Regions from separate parts of the Heyndrickxia sp. FSL W8-0496 genome, predicted to be linked through region 2. Evidence: a T-box and tRNA genes for the amino acid it is inferred to sense, from the RefSeq annotation. Region 2 holds a T-box; the other regions hold tRNA genes.
The links. A T-box is a leader RNA that pairs with one kind of tRNA and senses whether it is charged. The one in region 2 lies ahead of NST63_RS08795 (valine--tRNA ligase), so its partner is inferred to be a tRNA-Val.
Positions count from the first base shown of each region.

Region 1: it has a tRNA-Val gene. The T-box ahead of NST63_RS08795 (valine--tRNA ligase) is inferred to sense a tRNA for this amino acid. The anticodon was not compared.
Region 3: it has a tRNA-Val gene. The T-box ahead of NST63_RS08795 (valine--tRNA ligase) is inferred to sense a tRNA for this amino acid. The anticodon was not compared.

Region 1 is NZ_JBBOXX010000001.1:1,478,186-1,488,070, forward strand. Features, by position in the region: rRNA gene NST63_RS07310 (16S ribosomal RNA) at 1-1,135, shown strand, start outside; rRNA gene NST63_RS07315 (23S ribosomal RNA) at 1,322-4,279, shown strand; rRNA gene rrf (5S ribosomal RNA) at 4,354-4,470, shown strand; tRNA gene NST63_RS07325 (tRNA-Val) at 4,477-4,552, shown strand; tRNA gene NST63_RS07330 (tRNA-Thr) at 4,708-4,783, shown strand; tRNA gene NST63_RS07335 (tRNA-Lys) at 4,957-5,032, shown strand; tRNA gene NST63_RS07340 (tRNA-Leu) at 5,094-5,175, shown strand; tRNA gene NST63_RS07345 (tRNA-Gly) at 5,191-5,265, shown strand; tRNA gene NST63_RS07350 (tRNA-Leu) at 5,276-5,361, shown strand; tRNA gene NST63_RS07355 (tRNA-Arg) at 5,420-5,496, shown strand; tRNA gene NST63_RS07360 (tRNA-Pro) at 5,501-5,577, shown strand; tRNA gene NST63_RS07365 (tRNA-Ala) at 5,588-5,663, shown strand; tRNA gene NST63_RS07370 (tRNA-Met) at 5,688-5,764, shown strand; tRNA gene NST63_RS07375 (tRNA-Ile) at 5,769-5,845, shown strand; tRNA gene NST63_RS07380 (tRNA-Ser) at 5,855-5,947, shown strand; tRNA gene NST63_RS07385 (tRNA-Met) at 6,117-6,190, shown strand; tRNA gene NST63_RS07390 (tRNA-Asp) at 6,220-6,296, shown strand; tRNA gene NST63_RS07395 (tRNA-Phe) at 6,308-6,383, shown strand; tRNA gene NST63_RS07400 (tRNA-Gly) at 6,519-6,592, shown strand; tRNA gene NST63_RS07405 (tRNA-Ile) at 6,603-6,679, shown strand; tRNA gene NST63_RS07410 (tRNA-Asn) at 6,698-6,772, shown strand; tRNA gene NST63_RS07415 (tRNA-Ser) at 6,780-6,867, shown strand; tRNA gene NST63_RS07420 (tRNA-Glu) at 6,875-6,946, shown strand; gene NST63_RS07425 (1,4-dihydroxy-2-naphthoate polyprenyltransferase) at 7,457-8,383, opposite strand; gene NST63_RS07430 (isochorismate synthase) at 8,789-9,885, shown strand, end outside.
Region 2 is NZ_JBBOXX010000001.1:1,742,094-1,751,978, reverse strand. Features, by position in the region: gene NST63_RS08805 (sensor domain-containing diguanylate cyclase) at 1-121, opposite strand, end outside; gene NST63_RS08800 (bifunctional folylpolyglutamate synthase/dihydrofolate synthase) at 208-1,509, opposite strand; gene NST63_RS08795 (valine--tRNA ligase) at 1,593-4,238, opposite strand; T-box leader at 4,294-4,561, opposite strand; gene NST63_RS08790 (hypothetical protein) at 4,735-4,926, shown strand; gene ysxE (spore coat protein YsxE) at 4,991-6,007, opposite strand; gene spoVID (stage VI sporulation protein D) at 6,116-7,312, opposite strand; gene hemL (glutamate-1-semialdehyde 2,1-aminomutase) at 7,445-8,734, opposite strand; gene hemB (porphobilinogen synthase) at 8,860-9,837, opposite strand; gene NST63_RS08765 (uroporphyrinogen-III synthase) at 9,834-9,885, opposite strand, start outside.
Region 3 is NZ_JBBOXX010000001.1:843,760-853,644, reverse strand. Features, by position in the region: gene NST63_RS04505 (ABC transporter substrate-binding protein) at 1-307, opposite strand, end outside; gene NST63_RS04500 (SIS domain-containing protein) at 498-1,472, opposite strand; gene NST63_RS04495 (FAD-binding dehydrogenase) at 1,961-3,616, opposite strand; tRNA gene NST63_RS04490 (tRNA-Arg) at 3,887-3,960, opposite strand; tRNA gene NST63_RS04485 (tRNA-Asn) at 3,967-4,041, opposite strand; tRNA gene NST63_RS04480 (tRNA-Ile) at 4,063-4,136, opposite strand; tRNA gene NST63_RS04475 (tRNA-Gly) at 4,150-4,223, opposite strand; tRNA gene NST63_RS04470 (tRNA-Cys) at 4,235-4,308, opposite strand; tRNA gene NST63_RS04465 (tRNA-Gln) at 4,318-4,392, opposite strand; tRNA gene NST63_RS04460 (tRNA-His) at 4,410-4,485, opposite strand; tRNA gene NST63_RS04455 (tRNA-Phe) at 4,493-4,568, opposite strand; tRNA gene NST63_RS04450 (tRNA-Asp) at 4,638-4,714, opposite strand; tRNA gene NST63_RS04445 (tRNA-Ser) at 4,737-4,829, opposite strand; tRNA gene NST63_RS04440 (tRNA-Ala) at 4,835-4,907, opposite strand; tRNA gene NST63_RS04435 (tRNA-Arg) at 4,928-5,004, opposite strand; tRNA gene NST63_RS04430 (tRNA-Leu) at 5,089-5,174, opposite strand; tRNA gene NST63_RS04425 (tRNA-Gly) at 5,184-5,258, opposite strand; tRNA gene NST63_RS04420 (tRNA-Lys) at 5,299-5,371, opposite strand; tRNA gene NST63_RS04415 (tRNA-Thr) at 5,545-5,620, opposite strand; tRNA gene NST63_RS04410 (tRNA-Val) at 5,776-5,851, opposite strand; tRNA gene NST63_RS04405 (tRNA-Glu) at 5,872-5,946, opposite strand; rRNA gene rrf (5S ribosomal RNA) at 6,006-6,122, opposite strand; rRNA gene NST63_RS04395 (23S ribosomal RNA) at 6,193-9,175, opposite strand; rRNA gene NST63_RS04390 (16S ribosomal RNA) at 9,608-9,885, opposite strand, start outside.

The DNA.
Region 1 (9,885 bases), 260 kb from region 2:
ATGAAGGTTTTCGGATCGTAAAACTCTGTTGTTAGGGAAGAACAAGTATCGTTCGAATAGGGCGGTACCTTGACGGTACCTAACCAGAAAGCCACGGCTAACTACGTGCCAGCAGCCGCGGTAATACGTAGGTGGCAAGCGTTGTCCGGAATTATTGGGCGTAAAGCGCGCGCAGGCGGTTTCTTAAGTCTGATGTGAAATCTTGCGGCTCAACCGCAAGCGGCCATTGGAAACTGGGAGACTTGAGTGCAGAAGAGGAGAGTGGAATTCCACGTGTAGCGGTGAAATGCGTAGAGATGTGGAGGAACACCAGTGGCGAAGGCGACTCTCTGGTCTGTAACTGACGCTGAGGCGCGAAAGCGTGGGGAGCGAACAGGATTAGATACCCTGGTAGTCCACGCCGTAAACGATGAGTGCTAAGTGTTAGAGGGTTTCCGCCCTTTAGTGCTGCAGCTAACGCATTAAGCACTCCGCCTGGGGAGTACGGCCGCAAGGCTGAAACTCAAAGGAATTGACGGGGGCCCGCACAAGCGGTGGAGCATGTGGTTTAATTCGAAGCAACGCGAAGAACCTTACCAGGTCTTGACATCCTCTTGACCTCCCTAGAGATAGGGATTTCCCTTCGGGGACAGGAGTGACAGGTGGTGCATGGTTGTCGTCAGCTCGTGTCGTGAGATGTTGGGTTAAGTCCCGCAACGAGCGCAACCCTTGACCTTAGTTGCCAGCATTTAGTTGGGCACTCTAAGGTGACTGCCGGTGACAAACCGGAGGAAGGTGGGGATGACGTCAAATCATCATGCCCCTTATGACCTGGGCTACACACGTGCTACAATGGATGGTACAAAGGGCTGCAAGACCGCGAGGTTTAGCCAATCCCATAAAACCATTCTCAGTTCGGATTGTAGGCTGCAACTCGCCTACATGAAGCCGGAATCGCTAGTAATCGCGGATCAGCATGCCGCGGTGAATACGTTCCCGGGCCTTGTACACACCGCCCGTCACACCACGAGAGTTTGTAACACCCGAAGTCGGTGAGGTAACCTTTTGGAGCCAGCCGCCGAAGGTGGGACAGATGATTGGGGTGAAGTCGTAACAAGGTAGCCGTATCGGAAGGTGCGGCTGGATCACCTCCTTTCTAAGGAATATGGAAAACCACTTACGTGGTTCAGACGTCTTCTGTTTTGTTCAGTTTTGAAAGGTTAATCCTTTCAATAGATATGTTTGTTCTTTGAAAACTAGATAATATAAGAAGTAACCAAGTAATAACCGAGAATCGCCACTTTATGGATGAATCCATTAAGTAGTTTTAAATAACCTTTTAGGTTAAGTTAGTAAGGGCGCACGGTGAATGCCTTGGCACTAGGAGCCGATGAAGGACGGGACTAACACCGATATGCTTCGGGGAGCTGTAAGCGAGCTTTGATCCGGAGATTTCCGAATGGGGGAACCCACTGCCCGTAATGGGGTAGTATCCTTACTTGAATACATAGAGTAAGGAAGGCAGACCCGGGGAACTGAAACATCTAAGTACCCGGAGGAAGAGAAAGCAATTGCGATTTCCTGAGTAGCGGCGAGCGAAACGGAAGAAGCCCAAACCAAGAGGCTTGCCTCTTGGGGTTGTAGGACACTCTATACGGAGTTACAAAGGAACGGAGTAGATGAAGAGGTCTGGAAAGGCCCGTCAAAGAAGGTAACAACCCTGTAGTTGAAACTTCGTTCCCTCCAGAGTGGATCCTGAGTACGGCGGGACACGTGAAATCCCGTCGGAAGCAGGGAGGACCATCTCCCAAGGCTAAATACTCCCTAGTGACCGATAGTGAACCAGTACCGTGAGGGAAAGGTGAAAAGCACCCCGGAAGGGGAGTGAAAGAGAACCTGAAACCGTGTGCCTACAAGTAGTTAGAGCCCTGTGCGTATTTTCCTTTGGAAAAACGCCGGGTGATAGCGTGCCTTTTGTAGAATGAACCGGCGAGTTACGATTTCATGCAAGGTTAAGCTGAAGAGGCGGAGCCGCAGCGAAAGCGAGTCTGAATAGGGCGATTAAGTATGAGGTCGTAGACCCGAAACCAGGTGATCTACCCATGTCCAGGGTGAAGGTAAGGTAACACTTACTGGAGGCCCGAACCCACGCACGTTGAAAAGTGCGGGGATGAGGTGTGGGTAGCGGAGAAATTCCAATCGAACTTGGAGATAGCTGGTTCTCTCCGAAATAGCTTTAGGGCTAGCCTTAAGGTAAGAGTCTTGGAGGTAGAGCACTGTTTGGACTAGGGGCCCTCATCGGGTTACCGAATTCAGACAAACTCCGAATGCCAATGACTTATCCTTAGGAGTCAGACTGCGAGTGATAAGATCCGTAGTCAAGAGGGAAACAGCCCAGACCACCAGCTAAGGTCCCAAAGTATACGTTAAGTGGAAAAGGATGTGGAGTTGCTTAGACAACCAGGATGTTGGCTTAGAAGCAGCCACCATTTAAAGAGTGCGTAATAGCTCACTGGTCGAGTGACTCTGCGCCGAAAATGTACCGGGGCTAAACGTATCACCGAAGCTGTGGATGGACACCGTCAGGTGTCCGTGGTAGGAGAGCGTTCTAAGGGCTGCGAAGCTAGACCGTAAGGACTGGTGGAGCGCTTAGAAGTGAGAATGCCGGTATGAGTAGCGAAAGAAGGGTGAGAATCCCTTCCACCGAATGCCTAAGGTTTCCTGAGGAAGGCTCGTCCGCTCAGGGTTAGTCGGGACCTAAGCCGAGGCCGAAAGGCGTAGGCGATGGACAACAGGTTGATATTCCTGTACCACCTCTTCACCGTTTGAACGATGGGGGGACGCAGGAGGATAGGGTAAGCGCACTGCTGGAATAGTGCGTCCAAGCAGTTAGAGGGGTGACGAGGCAAATCCCGTCACCAGATACCTTGAGCTGTGATGGCGAGGGAAATTTAGTACCGAAGTTCCTGATTCCACACTGCCTAGAAAATCCTCTAGTGAGGTGAAAGGTGCCCGTACCGCAAACCGACACAGGTAGGCGAGGAGAGAATCCTAAGGTGAGCGAGAGAACTCTCGTTAAGGAACTCGGCAAAATGACCCCGTAACTTCGGGAGAAGGGGTGCTCTGTTAGGGTGCAAGCCCGAGAGAGCCGCAGTGAATAGGCCCAGGCGACTGTTTAGCAAAAACACAGGTCTCTGCGAAGCCGTAAGGCGAAGTATAGGGGCTGACGCCTGCCCGGTGCTGGAAGGTTAAGAGGAGAGGTTAGTCGCAAGACGAAGCTTTGAATTGAAGCCCCAGTAAACGGCGGCCGTAACTATAACGGTCCTAAGGTAGCGAAATTCCTTGTCAGGTAAGTTCTGACCCGCACGAAAGGCGCAACGATCTGGGCACTGTCTCAACGAGAGACTCGGTGAAATTATAGTACCTGTGAAGATGCAGGTTACCCGCGACAGGACGGAAAGACCCCGTGGAGCTTTACTGCAGCTTGATATTGAATTTTGGTACAGCTTGTACAGGATAGGTAGGAGCCTTTGAAGCCGGAGCGCCAGCTTCGGTGGAGGCATCGGTGGGATACTACCCTGGCTGTATTGAAATTCTAACCCGCACCCCTGAATCGGGGTGGGAGACAGTGTCAGGCAGGCAGTTTGACTGGGGCGGTCGCCTCCTAAAAGGTAACGGAGGCGCCCAAAGGTTCCCTCAGAATGGTTGGAAATCATTCGCAGAGTGTAAAGGCACAAGGGAGCTTGACTGCGAGACCTACAAGTCGAGCAGGGACGAAAGTCGGGCTTAGTGATCCGGTGGTTCCGCATGGAAGGGCCATCGCTCAACGGATAAAAGCTACCCCGGGGATAACAGGCTTATCTCCCCCAAGAGTCCACATCGACGGGGAGGTTTGGCACCTCGATGTCGGCTCATCGCATCCTGGGGCTGTAGTCGGTCCCAAGGGTTGGGCTGTTCGCCCATTAAAGCGGTACGCGAGCTGGGTTCAGAACGTCGTGAGACAGTTCGGTCCCTATCCGTCGTGGGCGTAGGAAATTTGAGAGGAGCTGTCCTTAGTACGAGAGGACCGGGATGGACGCACCGCTGGTGTACCAGTTGTCTTGCCAAAGGCATCGCTGGGTAGCTATGTGCGGAAGGGATAAGTGCTGAAAGCATCTAAGCATGAAGCCCCCCTCAAGATGAGATTTCCCTTAGTTTATCTAAATAAGATCCCTGAAAGATGATCAGGTTGATAGGTTCGAGGTGGAAGTGTGGCGACACATGGAGCTGACGAATACTAATAGATCGAAGACTTAACCAAATAGATTTGAGGTTATGAACCGTTACTTCTTTATATATCTAGTTTTGAGGGAATAAACCCTTAACAAAATATAGTCTGGTAACTATGGCAAGAAGGTCACACCCGTTCGCATCCCGAACACGGAAGTTAAGCTTCTTAGCGCCGATGGTAGTTGGGGGCTCTCCCCCTGCAAGAGTAGGACGTTGCCAGGCATTTACGGAGGATTAGCTCAGCTGGGAGAGCACCTGCCTTACAAGCAGGGGGTCGGCGGTTCGATCCCGTCATCCTCCACCATATATAATGCCGGCCTAGCTCAATTGGTAGAGCACGACCGAATAAACTACTTTGAAATACATCAGCGTACAGCTTGAGCTGCTGCTTGAATAAGCAAACTGAAAGCTGGACGACTATTATAACTAATCTCTGTTTGGGGATTATAATATACTAATGCCGGCCTAGCTCAATTGGTAGAGCAACTGACTTGTAATCAGTAGGTTGGGGGTTCAAGTCCTCTGGCCGGCACCACTCAGGTCATTACGAGCCATTAGCTCAGTTGGTAGAGCACGATCGAGTACGCTACGAAGAGTAACATCAGCGTACCAATCGAGATACAGCTTGAATAATCTTGCTGAGATTGGGACGTCGTAGATGCATTTATATTCGAAGTACATGCTTATACTATTAATTATATTCATAAAGAGCCATTAGCTCAGTTGGTAGAGCATCTGACTTTTAATCAGAGGGTCGAAGGTTCGAGTCCTTCATGGCTCACCATTGTTTTTTGTAAGGAAACATAACTTACCTTTTTGTTAAACGAAAAACATTTTTTCATAACGCGGGTGTGGCGGAATTGGCAGACGCACCAGACTTAGGATCTGGCGCCGCAAGGCGTGGGGGTTCGACTCCCTTCACCCGCATTATAAAATAAAGTCGCGGAAGTAGTTCAGTGGTAGAACACCACCTTGCCAAGGTGGGGGTCGCGGGTTCGAATCCCGTCTTCCGCTCCAAACAACCCTTGCCGGGGTGGCGGAACTGGCAGACGCACAGGACTTAAAATCCTGCGGTAGGTGACTACCGTACCGGTTCGATTCCGGTCCTCGGCATTTAGAATTTTTGCGCAGCAAAAGATTCTTCCATAAAATATCTTACGATATAAATCATGCGCCCGTAGCTCAATTGGATAGAGCGTTTGACTACGGATCAAAAGGTTAGGGGTTCGACTCCTCTCGGGCGCGCCATGAACGGGAAGTAGCTCAGCTTGGTAGAGCACATGGTTTGGGACCATGGGGTCGCAGGTTCGAATCCTGTCTTCCCGACCATTATATAATTGGGGCCTTAGCTCAGCTGGGAGAGCGCCTGCTTTGCACGCAGGAGGTCAGCGGTTCGATCCCGCTAGGCTCCACCAATATTTAAAATTAAAATATACTATGGCGGCGTAGCTCAGCTGGCTAGAGCGTACGGTTCATACCCGTGAGGTCGTGGGTTCGATCCCCTCCGCCGCTACCATAGAGGACCTTTAGCTCAGCTGGTTAGAGCAGACGGCTCATAACCGTCCGGTCGTAGGTTCGAGTCCTACAAGGTCCACCATATATAATTGGAGGAATACCCAAGTCTGGCTGAAGGGATCGGTCTTGAAAACCGACAGGCGGGTTACACCGCGCGGGGGTTCGAATCCCTCTTCCTCCGCCATAACTATTTCTTTAAAAGATTTTTTATACTATCGTCGCGGGGTGGAGCAACGAGCGTTACTTCATCGAACAACTACGAGTTGTACCGATTGAGCTGCTACTAGAGTAAGCATATTGAAATCGGGACAGTTGATGATAAGATTGGATTAAAAAATTTATTATACTATCATCGCGGGGTGGAGCAGTCTGGTAGCTCGTCGGGCTCATAACCCGAAGGTCGCAGGTTCAAATCCTGCCTCCGCAATCATTTTCAAGTAAACTTGAAAGAAATTTGGTCCGGTAGTTCAGTTGGTTAGAATGCCTGCCTGTCACGCAGGAGGTCGCGGGTTCGAGTCCCGTCCGGACCGCCATTTTATAATATGGCTCGGTAGCTCAGTCGGTAGAGCAATGGACTGAAAATCCATGTGTCGGCGGTTCGATTCCGTCCCGAGCCACCATTTTATGTGTTTAAGTGGCTAATAACTACATGTAATCCAATGTTTAGTTGAACATGACGGCTATTCCAAAGTGGTTAAAAATTGGATTGTGGCTCAGACATTTGTGAGGTCGATTCCGATTAGTGGCTCCATCATGCGGGTGTAGTTTAGTGGTAAAACTACAGCCTTCCAAGCTGTTGTCGTGGGTTCGATTCCCATCACCCGCTCCATAATTTTTGTGGGCCTATAGCTCAGCTGGTTAGAGCGCACGCCTGATAAGCGTGAGGTCGATGGTTCGAGTCCATTTAGGCCCACCATAATGATAATTTACTTGTTCCGCAGTAGCTCAGTGGTAGAGCTATCGGCTGTTAACCGATCGGTCGTAGGTTCGAATCCTACCTGCGGAGCCATATAATTGGAGAAGTACTCAAGTGGCTGAAGAGGCGCCCCTGCTAAGGGTGTAGGTCGGGTAACCGGCGCGAGGGTTCAAATCCCTCCTTCTCCGTATTGTCGGCCCGTTGGTCAAGCGGTTAAGACACCGCCCTTTCACGGCGGTAACACGGGTTCGAATCCCGTACGGGTCATTCATTATTAAGAAAAAAGGTAGTTTAAAAGATTTCTAAAATAGAAACTTTTAAACTACCTTTTTTTGTCTAGAGGTAATATTGGTTCTATACTATATGATGTAGGGATTTACACAATTTTAAGACATAAAAAATGCTCGTAATCATTATGTGAGTTTTCAAGAAACCAGTATCAACTATACATAAGAAATTTTAACATGATATTACTTGATTATAAAAAAGTATAGGAGAATAATCAAAGCCCATCTCAACAGGCTTATAAAAAATCCTTTTTCCTGTCTGTCAAAAGCCCATGGGTATACGTATAGCCTTAACAAAAGTGAAATGATTTGAACAATTGGTAGAGACTGTTGAATCAACTGAACGAAAGCTTTGAGCAAAAACTATTATCTTCTTAGAATAAAAGAAAAAGGGGAGAAGTAAAAATAACTTCTCCCACATTTAGCATTGAATCTCATTTTAATGTTATGTTGCTATAAGGAATAGCAAAAAATGAAAAATGGAATTTCACTACTTGATAAGAAATGAAATGAAAAGCCCAATTGTTACTAGTAAACCAAAGAAAGTATTTGTTTGAGCTGTTGCTTTCATCGCAGGAACCATTTGAATAGGTTCTGTCTTTCCTATGAAGCCTCTTACCGCTTTAATAGGCATTGGAAGGCTTAAAAGTGTAATGAGAGTCCAAGGTGTGACGATCTGCATTAGCACTAAAACAATTAACCATAGATATGAGACTATAAACATGGTAGCAAGTAATGTAATTGCATTTTTTCTTCCTATTAGAATAGCAACTGTTTTCCGTCCATTTTCCTTATCTCCATCTAAATCACGAATGTTATTGGATAACATAATTGCTCCTACTAAAATGAATATAGGAATAGAGATAAGAATACTATCTGTCGTAATATTACCGGTTTGAATAAAATAAGAAATTAGTATAATAACAATCCCCATAAAGAACCCTGAAATAATTTCTCCAAAAGGGGTATATGCAATTGGTAAGGGTCCTCCAGTATAAAAATAACCAACAGCCATACATATGGCTCCAATAACTGCAATCCACCAGGAACTACTGATGATAATATACAGTCCTAATAATGCTGAGATCCCATAGAAAATCAGAGCAAGATTTAGAACAGTTTTTGGTTTTACACCATTTCGGACAATGGCACCGCCAATTCCAACTGATTCTTCATGGTCTAGTCCTCTAGCATAATCGTAATACTCATTAAACATATTTGTCGCTGCCTGTATTAGTAGGCAAGCCACTAGCATTGCAATGAATATTGGAATATCAATCTTTGAGTTTTGCATGGCAAAGGCTGTCCCTAATAATACAGGAACAAAAGAAGCAGTAAGCGTATGGGGTCGCGTTAATTGCCACCAAATTCGCCATCCTTTGTCTGGTTTCACCAATGGTGAAGAATGTGAACTCATTGTTATGTCTCTCCCTTTACATATCTTTACCTTGAAAAAGTTCATCTGGTTTTGTTCCCCAGCATTATCCATAAGGCGTGCAAATCTATTGTTAATGCAGATTTAGTCCTCCTATTGTCCATCGAAATGACAATAGGAGTACACTCTAAAGTGTAGGTAAATGAAGGATAGGTGTCAATCAATTTTTATATGTAATGGAAAGAAAAATTCCCATTTCAATATTTGAATCATAGATTACTGAACTTTTTTGTCTAGTTGTCATATAATAAGGTAGGGAAAAAGTTTCATAAGATATGTTCGTTGACTCCGTCGATTTAGAAGTGTATCTTAAAAGTTGGGCATAATATAGAACAAGAATGCAATGATCATAGTAATTAACGTAAGGTAGTTTTGGGGGAGATAAAGTTGACAAGTATTCAACATTCAAAAATTGAAACTGAGTTTGAAATTGCTGTTGGTAGAGCTAAGGATAAAGAGTATCCCATTCTATTTAGCTATACAGAAATTTTGAATAATATGAACCCCCTTTCATTTTATTCTTCTGCTAAGCAGTTATTTCAAGGGAAAAGGTTTTTTTGGAAAGTACCTGATGATGAAACCATCATCGTAGGTTTAGGAAGTACTTATACATTACAAACATCTTTAGGGGAACATCGATTTGAAACGATTCAGTCTGAATGGAATGATCTCATTAAAGATGCTCATATTTTTAATCCATATAACGTACAAGGCACAGGACCTCTTATATTCGGAGGCTTTTCTTTTGATCCTGATAGTGTAGAAGAACCAGAGTGGAGTTCATTCACTAATGCATTATTCCATTTACCTGAATTAATGTTAGTAATCGATAAACAAGGTTCGTATTTAACGATAAATATACGATGTTCTTCAATCAAAGATAAAGATAGATTGGCTCAATTACTTAGAATTAAAGAACAAATTCTATCATCAAGTGCATCAGAAAATATATTAAAGGTAGACATACATCAAGAAGAAGAAGTAAATCCTGATGCGTGGAAAAAGGCTGTCGCTAATGTAGTTCGTCTATTAAATGATGATAATGAAGTAAGAAAAGTTGTTATGGCTAGAAAAATGAATGTAACCTTTAATGGAGAGATTTCTTCGGACCATGTATTGAATCATTTATGGAATGAACAGCATGAAAGTTTTATCTTTGCGTTAGAATGGTTAGATAGTTGTTTTACAGGTGCTTCACCTGAAAGGCTTGTGAAAAAAATAGGGGATAACATTTTATCTGCCTGTATTGCAGGATCAATAAAAAGAGATAAAGATGAGAAAAAAGATGTTGCCTTAGGACAAGCACTATTAAATGACGATAAGAATAGACAAGAGCACCAATTCGTTGTATCAATGATCCAAGAGATTATGAATAAATATTGTCAGGATTTAGAAATCGCTATCGAACCGACGTTAATGAAGATGCGCGACATTCAACATCTTTTCACACCAGTGAAAGGGACAGTTAAAAATAAAAATACATC
Region 2 (9,885 bases):
TTAAAAGTGGGTTCATGGGTACAGAGGGGAAAAAACGGTAAGCTATATATATACCAGCAGGTAAAATTAGCAACCATGAGATGATTAGAAGCTTAGTTGGTTTAATAGCTTGATTACTCATTCTTGCCCCTCCCGAACTAGTTAATAAGTCTCAATTTTATAAAATATTCTACCAAATTATAGTTAAATTGTCATTATATTTTCTCATTAATCCTTGTAGTTATTTTCTTTAATGATTATTCTTAAGTAGGGTTTCACTTCACTAATAAAGTATAATGAACCTGAAATGATTAGTACCTCATCACGCGTTAAAGTCATATAGACATTTTCAATTAATTCGCGCCAATTACTATTTACCTTAGCATTAGGAATAGGATATATTGACAAAAATTCCTCCGCTTCTGTTATTCTCGGTGAGTCGAATTGGGTAAAATATATTTTCGAATCAATACTTGCTAATGTTTTTAACATAGGCTTTAACTCTTTATCACGTAGGGCAGCAAAGACGATATGTCTTCTTTTATTCGGGAAATGTTCCTCTATGGTCTGGACAAGTGATAATACTCCTTCTGGATTATGAGCGCCATCCAGGATTACCACAGGCTTTTCACTGACCATCTCCATTCTTCCCGGCCAAAACGCTTTTTTTAACCCTTCTCTTATTACATGTTCAGGTATTTTCAAAAAATCAGCTGCAGTGATTGCTAATGACGCGTTTTCAACCTGGTGATATCCAAGCATTGAAATTTCGATATTTTTATAAAATGATACAGCTGAATGGTAGGAAAATTGTTCACCTTTTTTCAATGTTTTCACTTCATCTATCGCGAAATCTTTCCCACCTACCAAGAGCTTGGCTCCTAACAGTTTTGACTTTTCAATAAAGACGTTTAAAGCCTCTTCCTGCTTAGCCCCAGTTATAATTGGTGTATCTTTTTTTATGATTCCTGCTTTTTCAGTAGCAATTTCCTCAACCGTATTACCAAGAATATTCATATGATCCATTCCAATATTTGTAATAATGCTCATGATTGGAACTAGTATATTGGTTGAGTCTAATCTACCACCAAGTCCTACTTCAAAGATGTTAATATCCATTGGATTCATATTAGCAAAGTAATATATAGCCATCGCGGTAATCACTTCAAATTCTGTCATTGTTCCTAGTTCTGTTGTTTCAATCTCTTCGACTATAGGTTTGATGACGTTCACCAGCTGAATAATCTCTTCATCCTTTATTGGGGCACCATTTACACTTATACGCTCGTTAAACGTTTCAATGTAAGGTGAAGTAAATGTTCCGACCTTATAGCCCGCTTCATTTAAGATCGAACGAAGATAAGTAACCGTCGAGCCTTTTCCGTTTGTTCCTCCAATATGGATGACCTTTAATTTTTTTTCAGGAGATCCTAATTTTTCCATCATCCATTGCATTCGTTCTAAACCAGGTTTAATACCAAATCTTAATCTTGAATTAATCCAATGAATGGCTTCATCATACGTTTTCATTACGATTCCCTCTTTTTTCTACTGATGTAATAATAAAGAGGCTGCCTGTTTTTTTAGACAGCCTCTCACGGTTGATAATAACATTAATTTTGCTTTAATTCTTCTATTCTTGCTTTAACAGCTGCTTGTTTTTCTAAATAATCTTTTTCCTTTGCTCGTTCCTCTTCAACGACCTGAGCTGGAGCTTTGCTTGTGAATTTTTCATTACCTAGTTTCTTTTGTACTCTATCTACTTCTTTAGACCATTTATCTAATTCTTTTTCCAAACGTGCTATTTCTTCATCAATATTAATCAAACCTTCAAGAGGAAGGAATAGTTCAACTCCTGTTACAACAGCAGTCATCGCTTTTGCTGGTGTATCCATTTCAATATCCATGATTAATTCTTCCGGATTACAGAAACGTTCAATATAGGACTGATTCTTTGTTAAAACGCTTAGTACTTGTTCATCCTTTGCCTTAAGTAATAGTTTAATCTTTTTACTTAATGGTGTATTTACTTCTGCACGAATATTACGTACCGAACGAATGATTTCAACTAATAATTTCATTTCACCCGCTGCGGCCTCATCATGTAAATCATTGTTTTTCGTAGGCCAATTTGCTACCGTAATCGATTCACCTTGATGAGGTAGATTTTGCCAAATTTCTTCTGTAATAAATGGCATAAATGGATGTAAAAGACGCATCGTGTTATCTAAAACATACGCTAAAATAGAACGAGTTGTTTTCTTAGCAGTCTCGTCTTCCCCATAAAGTGGTAATTTAGCCATTTCAATATACCAATCACAGAAATCATCCCAAATGAAGTTATATAAAGCTCGACCCACTTCCCCAAACTCATACTTATCGGCAAGTTTAGTTACTGTTTCGATGGTTTCATTTAAACGAGTTAAAATCCATTTATCTGCAACTGATTTTTCACCATTTAAATCAATTTCATCAAAAGTTAATCCATTCATATTCATTAAGGCAAAGCGTGAGGCATTCCAAATTTTATTGGCAAAATTCCAAATGGATTCAACCTTTTCCATACTGAACCTTAAATCTTGACCTGGTGAGCTGCCTGTCGATAAGAAATACCGCAGTGAATCTGCCCCATATTTATCGATAACATCCATTGGATCAACGCCATTTCCAAGAGATTTACTCATCTTTCGACCTTGTTCATCACGAACAAGACCATGAATTAATACATCTTTAAATGGTATTTCGCCAGTAAATTCTTTCGCTTGAAAAATCATTCTAGCTACCCAGAAGAAAATAATATCGTAACCAGTTACTAATGCATTCGTTGGGTAATAACGTAGAAAATCTTTTGCCTCAGTATCGGGCCAACCCATAGTCGAGAATGGCCACAGTGCTGAACTAAACCATGTATCTAATACATCTGAATCTTGCTCCCAGTTATCAATATCAGTTGGTGGATTTGTATCAACATAGATTTCACCTGTTTCCTTATGATACCAAGCTGGAATTCGATGACCCCACCAAAGCTGGCGCGAAATACACCAATCACGAATGTTTTCCATCCATCGTAAATACGTATTTTCAAATCTTTCAGGTACAAAGTGAACTTTTGATTCGGATTTTTGTAATTCAACTGCTGCATCTGCTAATGGCTGCATCTTAACGAACCATTGTGTTGACAAATATGGTTCAACAACAGCACCACTACGTTCAGAATGTCCAACAGAATGCATATGATCTTCTATTTTAAAGAGTACATTTTCTGCCTGTAAATCTTTAACGATTTGTTTACGACATTCAAAACGGTCCATGCCTACATATTTACCTGCTTTTTCATTCATGGTTCCGTCTTCATTCATAACTAATATACGTTCTAAATTATGGCGGTTTCCAATTTCAAAGTCATTAGGATCATGTGCTGGAGTGATCTTAACTGCACCTGAACCAAATTCCATATCTACATAATCATCACCAACAATCGGTATTTCACGGCCTGTTATTGGTAAAATAACCGTTTTTCCGATTAAATGTTTATAACGATCATCATTCGGATGAACAGCTACAGCTGTATCTCCTAGCATGGTTTCCGGACGTGTTGTTGCAATCTCAATATGCCCTGAACCATCTGCTAATGGATAACGCATATGATAAAAAGCACCCTGTATATCTTTATATATTACTTCAATATCAGATAATGCTGTTTTGGTTGCAGGGTCCCAGTTAATAATATACTCCCCACGATAAATAAGTCCCTTTTTATAAAGAGTAACAAACACCTTTTTAACTGCATCTGATAATCCTTCATCTAGAGTAAATCTTTCGCGGGAATAATCTAAACCTAACCCAATCTTAGCCCATTGCTTGCGAATAAAAGCTGCATACTCCTCTTTCCATTTCCAAGTTTCTTCTACAAATTTTTCTCTTCCGAGATCATACTTTGATATACCATTTTCTCTTAATTTCGCCTCAACTTTAGCTTGTGTAGCGATTCCTGCGTGATCCATTCCTGGTAGCCATAATACATCATAGCCCTGCATTCTCTTCATTCTTGTTAGGATATCTTGTAATGTTGTATCCCATGCATGACCAAGATGCAATTTCCCCGTCACATTTGGAGGTGGAATAACGATTGTATACGGTTCCTTATTTGGATCGTCTGCTGCCTCAAAGAATTTTCCTTTTAGCCACCATTCATAGCGGTCCTTTTCTATGGCATTCGGATCATATTTGGTTGACATTTGTAATTCATTTGTTTCCATTTCTTTCTCCTCACTTTCAGTAAAGGGTACCAAAAAAATAAAAAACTCCCATCGTCAAAAGGACGAAGGGAGCGATTTTCGCGGTACCACCTTTTTTCACAGAAACAGCATTAATAGAACTATTTCTGGCACTTATGTAAGATAACGGCTCTTCGCCGGCTTCCATTACTCCGCTATGTTTCACAGAAGCTACTCATGGGTGACTTTTCCAATGTTCTCTCTTAGGAAATCTTTCAGCTATTGATTTCCCTCTCTGAAGAAGTATAATAAATACCTCTGATAAAGTAGTATCCCATTGTACTTTTCCCAATCACTGCATTTACATTTTGATTTATTTTTATTTATTATACTATCTAATTAATAGTCATCTCGTCAATTATTATTGCCCATTTTTTTAAAAAAATTCATGGATAATCATTCAATTTACACTCTGACACAGATTCGCCTATTAATCATACATTATTACTAAGGGGATCGATAAGAGGAAGGTGAAAGAATGAAAAAAAAATTTAATCAATATACATTACAGTCTTGGATGAAAACATTCAAAGGCATATGTAAACAACTAATTATTCCTTTTACTATCTTTCAAGCTATTCGAACCATTTTATTACCCACTGCATTTGATGTTTTGTTATTAGCAATATTTATTTTAATTGCCTTTGCATTTCAAAACGAATGGATCTAGATATTTGCTAAAAACAAATATGGGTTGGGGTGGTAAAATAACAATATAGACCCATCCTTAATAGCTAGGAAGGGTCTGTCTTTTGTTTATCTATTTCATTCATTCGCATAACCACATATTCTGTATTTTTTAATAGCCAATATTTTCTTTGAAGTTGTTTAACAAACTCCCATTCATTCTTTTTTGTTTTCTTCAAATAATATTCCTCAACTATTTGATGAATCGGACCTGGATATGCTAAATAGCCAAGAAATAAGTATTTTTCATCCTCTCGAAATGGAAAATGCGATAAATATGTGTTTAGCCAATCCACACACTCATCCATACGCTTCGGAAATGTATTTAATGTTCTAGCTAAGAATGGTAATAAATCATGTATTGGGGACAAGATATTTGATTGTTCAAAGTTAGAAAAATATCCATAGCCCCTCTCATCGTATAAAAAATGCTCTGTAGAAATTTTCCCATGAACAACGACAGTTCTTCCCTTTTCCTGATCCTTTGAAACCTCATACCATTTTTCAAGTTGCTCTTTTGAATATTTTGCAGCTCGAAAGATATCCTGATAGAATGTACAAAACATTAATTCAAATGGTGACATATACCACTTCTGTTCACTACGTTCTAAAAATTCTTCAAAAAACTCGGTTTCCCTTTCCCATTGCCAAACAGTTTGATCATAATGCTCTTTACGTTGTTCTTTAGAAAGTTGGATGTCCTTAACTGATAAAGTATGAAGCCTAGCCAACTCCCTAAACATTTTTTGATGTTTTTCATTTCTATCTTCTTTCTCTTCATTTGGTAGCCAAGGCATTAAGTAATATAAATCATTTTTATGGAGAACCCCATATCTCCCATCCATTGTAGGATAAATTGGCACAATCCGATTATATCCACGATGGTATAGCATTTGAACATTTTTTACAAAATCTGTACCCTTTTGTGGAGAGATTCTTTTTAAAGCAAAAACTCCTTCATTCGTAATAACTTTAAAGCTTTTTCCATATTTCTCGTAAAAATTAACATTTAAACCATATTGTTTAATAATCGTGTGAATATCTGTTTTTTTCGTCTTAGCCATCCTTTCACCTGCTTAACCCCTACGTATTGCCATTTTCATCATCTGAGAACATTTACATATAATCAACAACAGCGATTCACTAGGCTAGGAGTAAGAGCTAGACTTTAATTATTTTTTTGTAGCACTTACATATGAAGGAATATAGAGAACCTGCCCTTCATATACGTCTTGATTAATTTCTAAATGATTCATTCTTAATATTTGTTGAACACTAATCTCATATTTATTAGCTAAATAATCGAGGGTCTCCCCATTTTGAACGATAACCACTTTTAGCTTCGCTGCTTTATCATCTGCTTTCCTAGCAAAAAAATCAGCTAATGAAATAGATTCGTACTTCCCAAATTTCTTCTTTTTCTTTGTTTTACTTTGATCTTCTTCTTCAGGAGATTCATATTCTTCCTCTGCCTCTGACTGGGCAGATGGAGAGGATTCAATCTCATTGGTATCCTCATAATGTGCAGAGGATTCATTTCTGTGATCTCCAGAAACTTGAAGAAATTCCTCTTCTGATTCATTTACTATTCCTAGATTTAAAATAGGCTCTTCCTCTTTATTTTCTATCATTTCTTCATGATTTTCTGGTTCTTTCCTTGCTTCAATGACAAACGGTTGAAATAATTCTTCATCAACTTTAAAATCTACAAACTCTTCTTCGTTATTTTCCTCTTTTTCCTCCTCCTCAGGTTGTGGTTTTACTGGTAGTCCTCGTTCTAAATGGTATTCAGGTATTGATTCACTTTCTGTTTCAAACAATACAGGATCAACATTAACAGACTCTTCTGTATTATCTTCGGATTCGGTTTCCGAAACTTGTTTATTTACTTCTGTTTCTAATAATGATATCGGTATTTCTTGTTCATCACTTTCTTCCATTTCTTCATTGCGAATTCCAAAAATCGAAAGATCTGCAGTAAGTTTTAATTTACCTTTTTCCGGTAGTATATAGTCAAACATATCAATGCTTACATCGATATCTTCGAGTTGATTGATTCTATTCTTAGGTATCGTTACATCAACAGGAAAGCGATGTTCAAATTGATAAACACCATCATCTTCCCGATATTCAACCTGATGAACAAATTTTCCATGGAGATCTAATTCTTTTTCTTCGTACTCTTCTCCTCCCCCTTTGTATTCACCTTGCAGCTGTAAATTACCAATAATTTGTACATATTGCTCTTGTTCTTGAATGGTTATATGTGGATCTAATGAAATGGATAGAAGTTCATCAACTTCCTGTCCTTTTTTAAACCAAACATACTCCTCTAATGAAAATCGCAGTGACGATTGACTTTGTGACAAAGTGGATTCCTCCCTTCAATTCCAATAAAAACTAGCTATGTCATTTATATTTTTATGAATGAAATAAGAAGAATATGATTTTTTTAAATAAAAAAACCACATGATGGAAAACATCATGTGGTTTCAGATCCACTAACCTCTGATTGTCTTAAAGGTAGTTTCAACTGCTTTTATTGTTTTTTCAATATCCTCATCTGTATGGGCTGTCGATAGGAAAAGTCCCTCAAATTGAGAAGGTGGTAAGAATACACCATTATTTGCCATTCCTCGATAATACTCAGCAAATAACTGTAAATCAGAAGTTTTTGCTGTATCATAATTTATTACATCTTCATTTGTTAAGAAAATACCAATCATCGAACCAGCTCGATTGATTGTATGCGGAATTTCATATTTCACTGCAGCATTATGCAAACCTTGTTCTAGTTTGTCTGCTTTTTTAATAAATTCTTTATACGTATCCGGAGTCAATTGAACAAGTGTTTCATAACCAGCAGTCATTGCTAATGGGTTACCAGATAAAGTTCCAGCTTGGTAAACAGGACCACTTGGTGCAATCTTTTCCATGATTTCTGCCTTTCCACCAAAGGCACCAACAGGAAGTCCTCCACCAATTACTTTCCCTAAGCAAGTTAAATCTGGAGTGATCCCAAAATACCCTTGTGCACAATGATAATCAACACGGAAACCAGTCATAACCTCATCAAAAATCAATAATGATTCATACTGGGAAGTTATTTCTCGCAATCCTTCTAAAAATCCTGGCTGTGGTGGAACAACACCCATATTGCCTGCAACTGGTTCTACAATAATACAAGCAATGTCTTCTCCAAATTGCTGGAAGGCAGCTTTAACTCCCTCCAAATCATTATAAGGAACAGTAACCGTATTAGAAGCAACACCTTCAGGTACACCAGGGCTGTCAGGTAAGCCTAGTGTAGCTACACCTGATCCTGCCTTAATTAACAATGAATCACCATGCCCATGATAGCTTCCCTCAAATTTTAAAATCTTATTGCGACCTGTATATCCTCTTGCAAGCCTTAACGCACTCATAGTTGCTTCGGTTCCAGAGGAAACCATCCGAACAATTTCAATAGATGGTACACGTTCTTTTACTAGCTTTGCAAGCTTGTTTTCAGCTAATGTAGGTGCACCAAAGCTAGTCCCATTCTCAGCAACCTTCTTCAAGGCACTGACTACTTGATCATTTGTATGACCTAGTATTAGTGGTCCCCATGATAAAACATAATCAATATATTCATTTCCATCAATATCATATATTTTTGAACCTTTTCCCTTTTCCATAAAAATCGGATCCATATTGACGGACTTAAAGGCACGAACAGGACTATTCACCCCACCGGGCAAAAGTGTAATAGCTTCTTTAAATGCTTTCTTTGAATTTTCATAGGATCGCATCATATTAACCCCCATTTAGTTCGGATTGTTTTTCATTCTGCTTTTTCTTTTATGACAGTTTCTACCTGATAATTAAAGGAAAAAACAAGCAAAAATAACTAGAACAATGAAATAATCTTATTCAGTTATTCAGCTAACCATTTTGCAACATCTTTTGCAAAATAGGTAATAATTAAATCGGACCCAGCTCGTTTCATACTTGTTAACGTTTCTAGTACAATAGTCTTTTCATCGACCCAACCATTTTGTGCAGCCGCTTTTATAAGTGAATACTCACCACTCACATTATAAGCAACTACAGGAAGATTAAATTCATTTTTTACATCCCTTACAATATCAAGGTAAGAAAGTGTTGGCTTGACAATAAGAAAATCTGCTCCTTCTTCCACATCCGATTCAGCTTCTCTTAACGCTTCTAAGCGATTGGCAGGATCCATTTGATAGGTTTTTCGATCTCCAAATTGTGGTGTGCTTCCAGCTGCATCACGAAATGGACCATAGAATGCAGAAGCATATTTTACTGCATACGACATAATTGGAATATCCTCATAACCCGCTTCATCTAAGCCCTTTCTAATGGCCGCGACGAACCCATCCATCATATTTGATGGGGCAATAATATCTGCACCAGCCTCCGCTTGACTTACAGCTGTTTTTGCCAATAGATCAAGGCTAGGATCATTTAGAATTTTTCCATCTGCAATCACTCCACAATGTCCATGATCGGTATATTCGCAGAGGCAGGTATCGGCAATAATAATAATCTCAGGATACATCTTTTTAATCAAACGTGTGGCTTCTTGGACAATTCCATGATTGTGGAAAGCACCGGACCCTTCAGCATCCTTCTCATTAGGCACCCCAAATAACAAGACAGATTTAATGCCTAAAGCAACTACTTCATCCATTTCACCTTTTAACTGATCAAGGGATAGGTTGTAAATACCTGGCATAGATGAAATTTCCTTTTTAATATTTTCTCCTTCGACAACAAAGATTGGATAAATCAAATCATCAATATGTAAATGAGTTTCACGAACCAATGCTCTCATATTCGCTGAACTACGAAGTCTTCTATGACGTTTAAATTGCATGTCTTTCATTTTTTTTCCTCCTTAAGTTTCGCTAATTGACATAAGCTATCTAACATT
Region 3 (9,885 bases), 900 kb from region 2:
ATGAATCTGACCAAGATGTGAATATATCCGGAAGATCATCATTAGAAACAAGTACTCTTATTTTCTCTTTATAGGAATCATTTAATACTGAATCTACTTTAATTTTTACATTTGGGTGCGCTTTCATATATTCTTTGACTTTTTGATCATAGAAAGATTTTCGTGGCTCATTTGGCCATCTATGAAAAAAATTGATTTCCACTACATCACCTTTTGATGAACTATTTTCCTTTTTGCTAGTAGAGGAGGAACATGCTGTTAAAGTCAATAAAAGAATAATTGTGACTATAGCAAATAATTTTTTCACCTATCTCACTCCTTATTATTCTAACTATTCTGATATTAATCAAGAAATTAATGGAGCGTTCAATTTAGATAGTGATACATCGTAGATTAGATAAACTTACAACTGAACTATATCCACATGAAAAACCTTTGCTTCCTAAAAAATTTTTTAGAATCAGTCATGCCAACCTATTGTTGATAGTAAACAAACATCAATATTCCATTTTCCACATGTAACGTCTTACAGACAATGGATGTCCTGTATGTTCAGCTAAACCATCTGCATACTGTCTTAAAACTGCCCCGGCAATTGCTGGACCAAAATACTCTTTAAGATCTTCATCTATACCCGCATAGTCTAATTCGGTAATATCAACAACTTCCACCTTATCACTAAATTTTTGCGCGAATGTTATAGCTCTTTCATCTAAAGGTCGAGTTGGTCCTTCTCCTTTAATAATCAAAAACGGAACATCAAAGTCAGTTGCCTCAAATGGTCCATGGAAATATTCACCTGAGTGGATCGCATTCGAATGAATCCAAAGCATTTCCATTAAGAGACAGCTAGTAAAAGAATAGGCCTGGTGATAATAAGCGCCGCTCCCAATCGTATAGATGAGCTTCTCCCGTTTATATTCACTACCGAATTTGAATGCTCTATCATATGTTAGTTTTTTATTCGTTTCAAAAAGATTTTCAAGATTCTTCAATTGACTTAATAATCTTTCATATTTTTCATTTGGTGTTAGCGCGTTAAGAATTCCAAATATCAGACTGTAATAGACACCTGTTTCACCATCAATTACATCAGAGCCATCTTTATAATTGTAATGGACAATATACTCTGCTTCCTTACACAGAGGAGATTCTACATCCATTGAAATAGCTATGGTTACGGCTCCCTTTTCCCTTGCAAATTTTGCTGCAGCAACAGTTTCCGGTGTTGTTCCTGAATGAGAACGAAGAATAACCACACTTCCTTTTCCAAGACCACGCGGATTCATATGAACAAATTCATTTGACGTGTAAACCTTACTAGGAACGGAAATCTCCCTACTTAAGAAATAATCTCCTGTTGCAAGTGCTGCCATAGATCCTCCACAAGCTACAAAATAAAAGTTCTTTACATCTGTTGCTTTAACTGCATTGACTGCAGACGCAATTTGGTTTACATGTTCAGTTTTCATGATGATACCTCCCCGTTATTTTTAAGACGTCATATGATGTCTTATAAAAAATAATAAACACATCCTTATTAATTGTCAAATGTTTTTGAAAATTAAATCATATTATTAAAAATCTATTTTTTGTGTTATCTATTGTTAAATAACAAATCTTTCTACCAATAAAAAATAATTTTCAGTCTATTTCTGGATCCCCTGCTAATGAACTTTCTATCTCTTATAAATACTCTATCTAGCAAATAGTAGATTCTTTACAGCAAAAGGGCTGCCTCTTTTATGAGACAACCCTTTTAAAAATCATATTTTAATATCCAGCTACTTACTCATTATTTCCTATTTTACTATATTTCTCAGTGCAGTCTTAAATAGCTTTTTCTGAGCTCTTATCTCCTTTAAACTATCCAAATCTATAAAAAATTAAGGAATGAATCAAATTCATTTATGTGTCACCGCGAAACTTTCTCATAATCAATAATCCATTAATAAAGAATCTAGTCAATATCCATCGCTATAGCTCTCCCAGCTATTCTTCCTGAAAAAAGACAGCCTCCCAGGAACGTCCCTTCCAATGAACGATACCCATGAACACCACCTCCGCCAAAACCGGAGGCTTCTCCTGCTGCATATAGCCCTTGGATGGCATCCCCTTCTAAATTAAGCACGCGACCTGATAAGTCTGTCTGTAAACCTCCCAAGGTTTTACGGCTGACAATTCGTAAGCGGACAGCTATAAGTGGTCCATTTTTTGGATCAAGCAGTTTATGTGGTGGAGCTACACGAATTAATTTATCACCAATATAATTCCTAGCACCACGGATCGCCGTAATCTGAAGATCTTTCGTGAAAGTATTCTCTATTTCACGGTCACGTGCAATGATTTGTCTCTCAATGTCTTCTAGTATCAGCAAGTTTTCACCGGTCAACTTATTCATTCCGTTGACTAAATCGTCAAGTCGATTAGCAATAATGAAATCTTCACCTTTATCCATAAAAGCTTGTACGGGTTCAGGAGCACCCGGTAATGCCCTTTTCAGTACTTTTCGAATACTTTTTCCAGTTAGATCGGGGTTTTGCTCAGAGCCTGAAAGTGCAAATTCCTTTTCGATAATTTTTTGCGTTAAAATAAACCAAGAATAATCATGACCGGTCTTTTGAATCGTCTCAAGGGTGCCTAATGTATCAAAGCCCGGAAAATTTGGAGTAGGGAAACGCTGTCCACGTGCATCCAACCAAATGGACGATGGACCCGGAAGGATTCGAATCCCATGATTGTTCCACACAGAATTCCAATTCTTTATTCCTTCAGTATAGTGCCACATACGATCTCGATTTACCAATCTTCCTCCTGCCTTTTCAGTAATACCAAGCATCCTTCCATCCACATGTGCAGGTACGCCACTAAGCATTTTCTTAGGTGGAGTACCTAAACGACTCGGCCAATTCCTGCGAACCAGATCATGATTCCCTCCTATCCCACCACTTGAAATTAAAACCGCTTGACTACGATATTCAAAAGTACCAATAACCTCCTTACTACTAGCCTCACCACGGGCTGCAGAGCTAGGAGCCAAAATAGACCCGCTTGCACCATTAATCACACCACTTTCTTGAATTAAATGATCCACTTGATGACGTGGTTTATACACAACCATTCCATTTCTAATATGCTCCAAAACTCTTTTCTCAAATGGAGCAACAATCCCTGGTCCTGTTCCCCATACAATGTGGAAACGAGGGACTGAATTTCCATGACCTTCTGCTAAATAACCACCACGTTCTGCCCAGCCTACAACAGGAAAGAAACGGACACCCATATCATATAACCATTGACGCTTCTCTCCAGAGGCAAACTCCACATAAGCTTCAGCCCATCTTCTAGCCCAATAATCCTCATCATTTTCGCGATCAAAGCCTGCCGTACCTAACCAGTCCTGCCATGCTAATTCTTTTGAATCCTTTATACCTAGCCTTCGCTGTTCAGGAGAATCAACTAGAAATAGACCTCCAAATGACCACCAAGCTTGCCCGCCAAATGATGCTTCTGGTTCCTGATCAAGTAACAGGACCTTTTTTCCCGTATCTGCAATCTCTGCAGTTGCCACCAATCCTGAAAGTCCAGCCCCAACGACAATAACATCGAATTCCATAGATACTCCTCCACTCCATTTCCACTTTATTTGAATCTATCATATAATTGAATATTCCGAAATTTATTTTGTTAATTTTTTTACTATAAAGTATTTGAACTAGTAAAGAATTGTAAGTAGACAACCAAAATAGAACAGAAATACAGAAGTACCTCATCATTAAAGAAAAACAGTACATTAAATAACTGATTGTTTACTCATACTGAGAATAGGAATAACATATTGAAGAAAATAAAAAAAGCTCATTCTTTAAAGAATGAGCTTTCTATACGCGCCTTAGAGGATTCGAACCTCTGACCCACAGCTTAGAAGGCTGTTGCTCTATCCTGCTGAGCTAAAGGCGCATAAATTGGCTCCGCAGGTAGGATTCGAACCTACGACCGATCGGTTAACAGCCGATAGCTCTACCACTGAGCTACTGCGGAATACGTAAATATAAAAAATAGTGGGCCTAAATGGACTCGAACCATCGACCTCACGCTTATCAGGCGTGCGCTCTAACCAGCTGAGCTATAGGCCCTTTATGTATTTTTTGGAGCGGGTGATGAGAATCGAACTCACGACAACAGCTTGGAAGGCTGTAGTTTTACCACTAAACTACACCCGCATCTTTATTATTGGAGGCAGCAACCGGATTTGAACCGGTGATAAAGGTTTTGCAGACCTCTGCCTTACCACTTGGCTATGCTGCCTTAAAAAGATGGCTGGGCTAGCTGGATTCGAACCAACGAGTGACGGAGTCAAAGTCCGTTGCCTTACCACTTGGCTATAGCCCAAAAAATAGTAATTAAAATGGGGCGGATGATGGGAATCGAACCCACGAATGTCGGAACCACAATCCGATGCGTTAACCACTTCGCCACATCCGCCATAAAATGGTGGCTCGGGACGGAATCGAACCGCCGACACATGGATTTTCAGTCCATTGCTCTACCGACTGAGCTACCGAGCCATATATTATATCTTTATCTATATATTATTTTATATTCGCCATCTTTATCAACTTTTATTTTAATATAAATGGCGGTCCGGACGGGACTCGAACCCGCGACCTCCTGCGTGACAGGCAGGCATTCTAACCAACTGAACTACCGGACCATTTATTATTAATATATATTAATGGCGGAGGAAGAGGGATTCGAACCCCCGCGCGGTGTAACCCGCCTGTCGGTTTTCAAGACCGATCCCTTCAGCCAGACTTGGGTATTCCTCCGAAAGTGGAGCCTAGCGGGATCGAACCGCTGACCTCCTGCGTGCAAAGCAGGCGCTCTCCCAGCTGAGCTAAGGCCCCATATAATGTTTGGTTTTAAATGGCGCGCCCGAGAGGAGTCGAACCCCTAACCTTTTGATCCGTAGTCAAACGCTCTATCCAATTGAGCTACGGGCGCATACATTATATCGTAAGATATTTTATGGAAGGATATTTTGCTTTGCAAAAATCCTTAAATCTTTTACTTCGTAAAAATTTCTAGTGCCGAGGACCGGAATCGAACCGGTACGGTAGTCACCTACCGCAGGATTTTAAGTCCTGTGCGTCTGCCAGTTCCGCCACCCCGGCAAGGGTATTTGGAGCGGAAGACGGGATTCGAACCCGCGACCCCCACCTTGGCAAGGTGGTGTTCTACCACTGAACTACTTCCGCAAAAAGTACCTTTGTTAATTCAAAACCTTGCGAATATAAATGAGCCATGAAGGACTCGAACCTTCGACCCTCTGATTAAAAGTCAGATGCTCTACCAACTGAGCTAATGGCTCGTAATGAATATAATTAATAGTGTAAGCATGTACTTCAAATATAAATGCATCTACGACGTCCCAATCTCAGCAAGATTATTCAAGCTGTATCTCGATTGGTACGCTGATGTTACTCTTCGTAGCGTACTCGATCGTGCTCTACCAACTGAGCTAATGGCTCGTAATGACCTGAGTGGTGCCGGCCAGAGGACTTGAACCCCCAACCTACTGATTACAAGTCAGTTGCTCTACCAATTGAGCTAGGCCGGCATTTATAAATATTATCCCCTAACAGAGGTTTAGGTGCTATGGTCGTCCAGCTTTCAGTTTGCTTATTCAAGCAGCAGCTCAAGCCGTACGCTGATGTATTTCAAAGTCGTTTATTCGGTCGTGCTCTACCAATTGAGCTAGGCCGTTATTATATATGGTGGAGAATGACGGGATCGAACCGCCGACCCCCTGCTTGTAAGGCAGGTGCTCTCCCAGCTGAGCTAATCCTCCAATATGTATAATATATAAAATGGTGACCCGTACGGGATTCGAACCCGTGTTACCGCCGTGAAAGGGCGGTGTCTTAACCGCTTGACCAACGGGCCACATAGGAATATTTTGTTAATATAGTGAAGCAAAATAATAGCCCCACCTTAGGGGCGTAGCCTGGCAACGTCCTACTCTTGCAGGGGGAGAGCCCCCAACTACCATCGGCGCTAAGAAGCTTAACTTCCGTGTTCGGGATGGGAACGGGTGTGACCTTCTTGCCATAGTTACCAGACTATATTTTGTTAAGGGTTTATTCCCTCAAAACTAGATATATTAAGAAGTGTAATAACCTTAAATCAAATTAGGATAAGTCTTCGATCTATTAGTATTCGTCAGCTCCATGTGTCGCCACACTTCCACCTCGAACCTATCAACCTGATCATCTTTCAGGGATCTTATTTAGATAAACTAAGGGAAATCTCATCTTGAGGGGGGCTTCATGCTTAGATGCTTTCAGCACTTATCCCTTCCGCACATAGCTACCCAGCGATGCCTTTGGCAAGACAACTGGTACACCAGCGGTGCGTCCATCCCGGTCCTCTCGTACTAAGGACAGCTCCTCTCAAATTTCCTACGCCCACGACGGATAGGGACCGAACTGTCTCACGACGTTCTGAACCCAGCTCGCGTACCGCTTTAATGGGCGAACAGCCCAACCCTTGGGACCGACTACAGCCCCAGGATGCGATGAGCCGACATCGAGGTGCCAAACCTCCCCGTCGATGTGGACTCTTGGGGGAGATAAGCCTGTTATCCCCGGGGTAGCTTTTATCCGTTGAGCGATGGCCCTTCCATGCGGAACCACCGGATCACTAAGCCCGACTTTCGTCCCTGCTCGACTTGTAGGTCTCGCAGTCAAGCTCCCTTGTGCCTTTACACTCTGCGAATGATTTCCAACCATTCTGAGGGAACCTTTGGGCGCCTCCGTTACCTTTTAGGAGGCGACCGCCCCAGTCAAACTGCCTGCCTGACACTGTCTCCCACCCCGATTCAGGGGTGCGGGTTAGAATTTCAATACAGCCAGGGTAGTATCCCACCGATGCCTCCACCGAAGCTGGCGCTCCGGTTTCAAAGGCTCCTACCTATCCTGTACAAGCTGTACCAAAATTCAATATCAAGCTGCAGTAAAGCTCCACGGGGTCTTTCCGTCCTGTCGCGGGTAACCTGCATCTTCACAGGTACTATAATTTCACCGAGTCTCTCGTTGAGACAGTGCCCAGATCGTTGCGCCTTTCGTGCGGGTCAGAACTTACCTGACAAGGAATTTCGCTACCTTAGGACCGTTATAGTTACGGCCGCCGTTTACTGGGGCTTCAATTCAAAGCTTCGTCTTGCGACTAACCTCTCCTCTTAACCTTCCAGCACCGGGCAGGCGTCAGCCCCTATACTTCGCCTTACGGCTTCGCAGAGACCTGTGTTTTTGCTAAACAGTCGCCTGGGCCTATTCACTGCGGCTCTCTCGGGCTTGCACCCTAACAGAGCACCCCTTCTCCCGAAGTTACGGGGTCATTTTGCCGAGTTCCTTAACGAGAGTTCTCTCGCTCACCTTAGGATTCTCTCCTCGCCTACCTGTGTCGGTTTGCGGTACGGGCACCTTTCACCTCACTAGAGGATTTTCTAGGCAGTGTGGAATCAGGAACTTCGGTACTAAATTTCCCTCGCCATCACAGCTCAAGGTATCTGGTGACGGGATTTGCCTCGTCACCCCTCTAACTGCTTGGACGCACTATTCCAGCAGTGCGCTTACCCTATCCTCCTGCGTCCCCCCATCGTTCAAACGGTGAAGAGGTGGTACAGGAATATCAACCTGTTGTCCATCGCCTACGCCTTTCGGCCTCGGCTTAGGTCCCGACTAACCCTGAGCGGACGAGCCTTCCTCAGGAAACCTTAGGCATTCGGTGGAAGGGATTCTCACCCTTCTTTCGCTACTCATACCGGCATTCTCACTTCTAAGCGCTCCACCAGTCCTTACGGTCTAGCTTCGCAGCCCTTAGAACGCTCTCCTACCACGGACATCCAGCATTTTTCCGAAGGAAAAGATGCATTGGTGTCCATCCACAGCTTCGGTGATACGTTTAGCCCCGGTACATTTTCGGCGCAGAGTCACTCGACCAGTGAGCTATTACGCACTCTTTAAATGGTGGCTGCTTCTAAGCCAACATCCTGGTTGTCTAAGCAACTCCACATCCTTTTCCACTTAACGTATACTTTGGGACCTTAGCTGGTGGTCTGGGCTGTTTCCCTCTTGACTACGGATCTTATCACTCGCAGTCTGACTCCTAAGGATAAGTCATTGGCATTCGGAGTTTGTCTGAATTCGGTAACCCGATGAGGGCCCCTAGTCCAAACAGTGCTCTACCTCCAAGACTCTTACCTTAAGGCTAGCCCTAAAGCTATTTCGGAGAGAACCAGCTATCTCCAAGTTCGATTGGAATTTCTCCGCTACCCACACCTCATCCCCGCACTTTTCAACGTGCGTGGGTTCGGGCCTCCAGTAAGTGTTACCTTACCTTCACCCTGGACATGGGTAGATCACCTGGTTTCGGGTCTACGACCTCATACTTAATCGCCCTATTCAGACTCGCTTTCGCTGCGGCTCCGCCTCTTCAGCTTAACCTTGCATGAAATCGTAACTCGCCGGTTCATTCTACAAAAGGCACGCTATCACCCGGCGTTTTTCCAAAGGAAAATACGCACAGGGCTCTAACTACTTGTAGGCACACGGTTTCAGGTTCTCTTTCACTCCCCTTCCGGGGTGCTTTTCACCTTTCCCTCACGGTACTGGTTCACTATCGGTCACTAGGGAGTATTTAGCCTTGGGAGATGGTCCTCCCTGCTTCCGACGGGATTTCACGTGTCCCGCCGTACTCAGGATCCACTCTGGAGGGAACGAAGTTTCAACTACAGGGTTGTTACCTTCTTTGACGGGCCTTTCCAGACCTCTTCATTTACTCCGTTCCTTTGTAACTCCGTATAGAGTGTCCTACAACCCCAAGAGGCAAGCCTCTTGGTTTGGGCTTCTTCCGTTTCGCTCGCCGCTACTCAGGAAATCGCAATTGCTTTCTCTTCCTCCGGGTACTTAGATGTTTCAGTTCCCCGGGTCTGCCTTCCTTACTCTATGTATTCAAGTAAGGATACTACCCCATTACGGGCAGTGGGTTCCCCCATTCGGAAATCTCCGGATCAAAGCTCGCTTACAGCTCCCCGAAGCATATCGGTGTTAGTCCCGTCCTTCATCGGCTCCTAGTGCCAAGGCATTCACCGTGCGCCCTTACTAACTTAACCTAAAAGGTTATTTAAAACTACTTAATGGATTCATCCATAAAGTGGCGATTCTCGGTTATTACTTGGTTACTTCTTATATATCTAGTTTTCAAAGAACAAGGCTACTGATTTCAATCACATCATGATTAATCATCAGAGCGTTCGCTTCGTGCTGCCTTGCTCCGAGGTGAACCTAATCATCCTCGAATATGCATTGCTGCAGGAGCAATTAATATTTAATGATATGAAAATAATATCAAGTGAGAGATAATTCTCTCAAAACTAAACAAACAGAAAACGTCTTAACCACGTAAGTGGTTTTCCATATCTAGCTCCGGCTCCTAGTCCCTCGCAGAAAAATAACCTTCCTCCTTCAAAGTCTATCGACTTTTCGTCGGAAGAACATTTTTTGCAGGGACTGAACAGTCGCCTCCGCTTTTCCATATTCCTTAGAAAGGAGGTGATCCAGCCGCACCTTCCGATACGGCTACCTTGTTACGACTTCACCCCAATCATCTGTCCCACCTTCGGCGGCTGGCTCCAAAAGGTTACCTCACCGACTTCGGGTGTTACAAACTCTCGTGGTGTGACGGGCGGTGTGTACAAGGCCCGGGAACGTATTCACCGCGGCATGCTGATCCGCGATTACTAGCGATTCCGGCTTCATGTAGGCGAGTTGCAGCCTACAATCCGAACTGAGAATGGTTTTATGGGATTGGCTAAACCTCGCG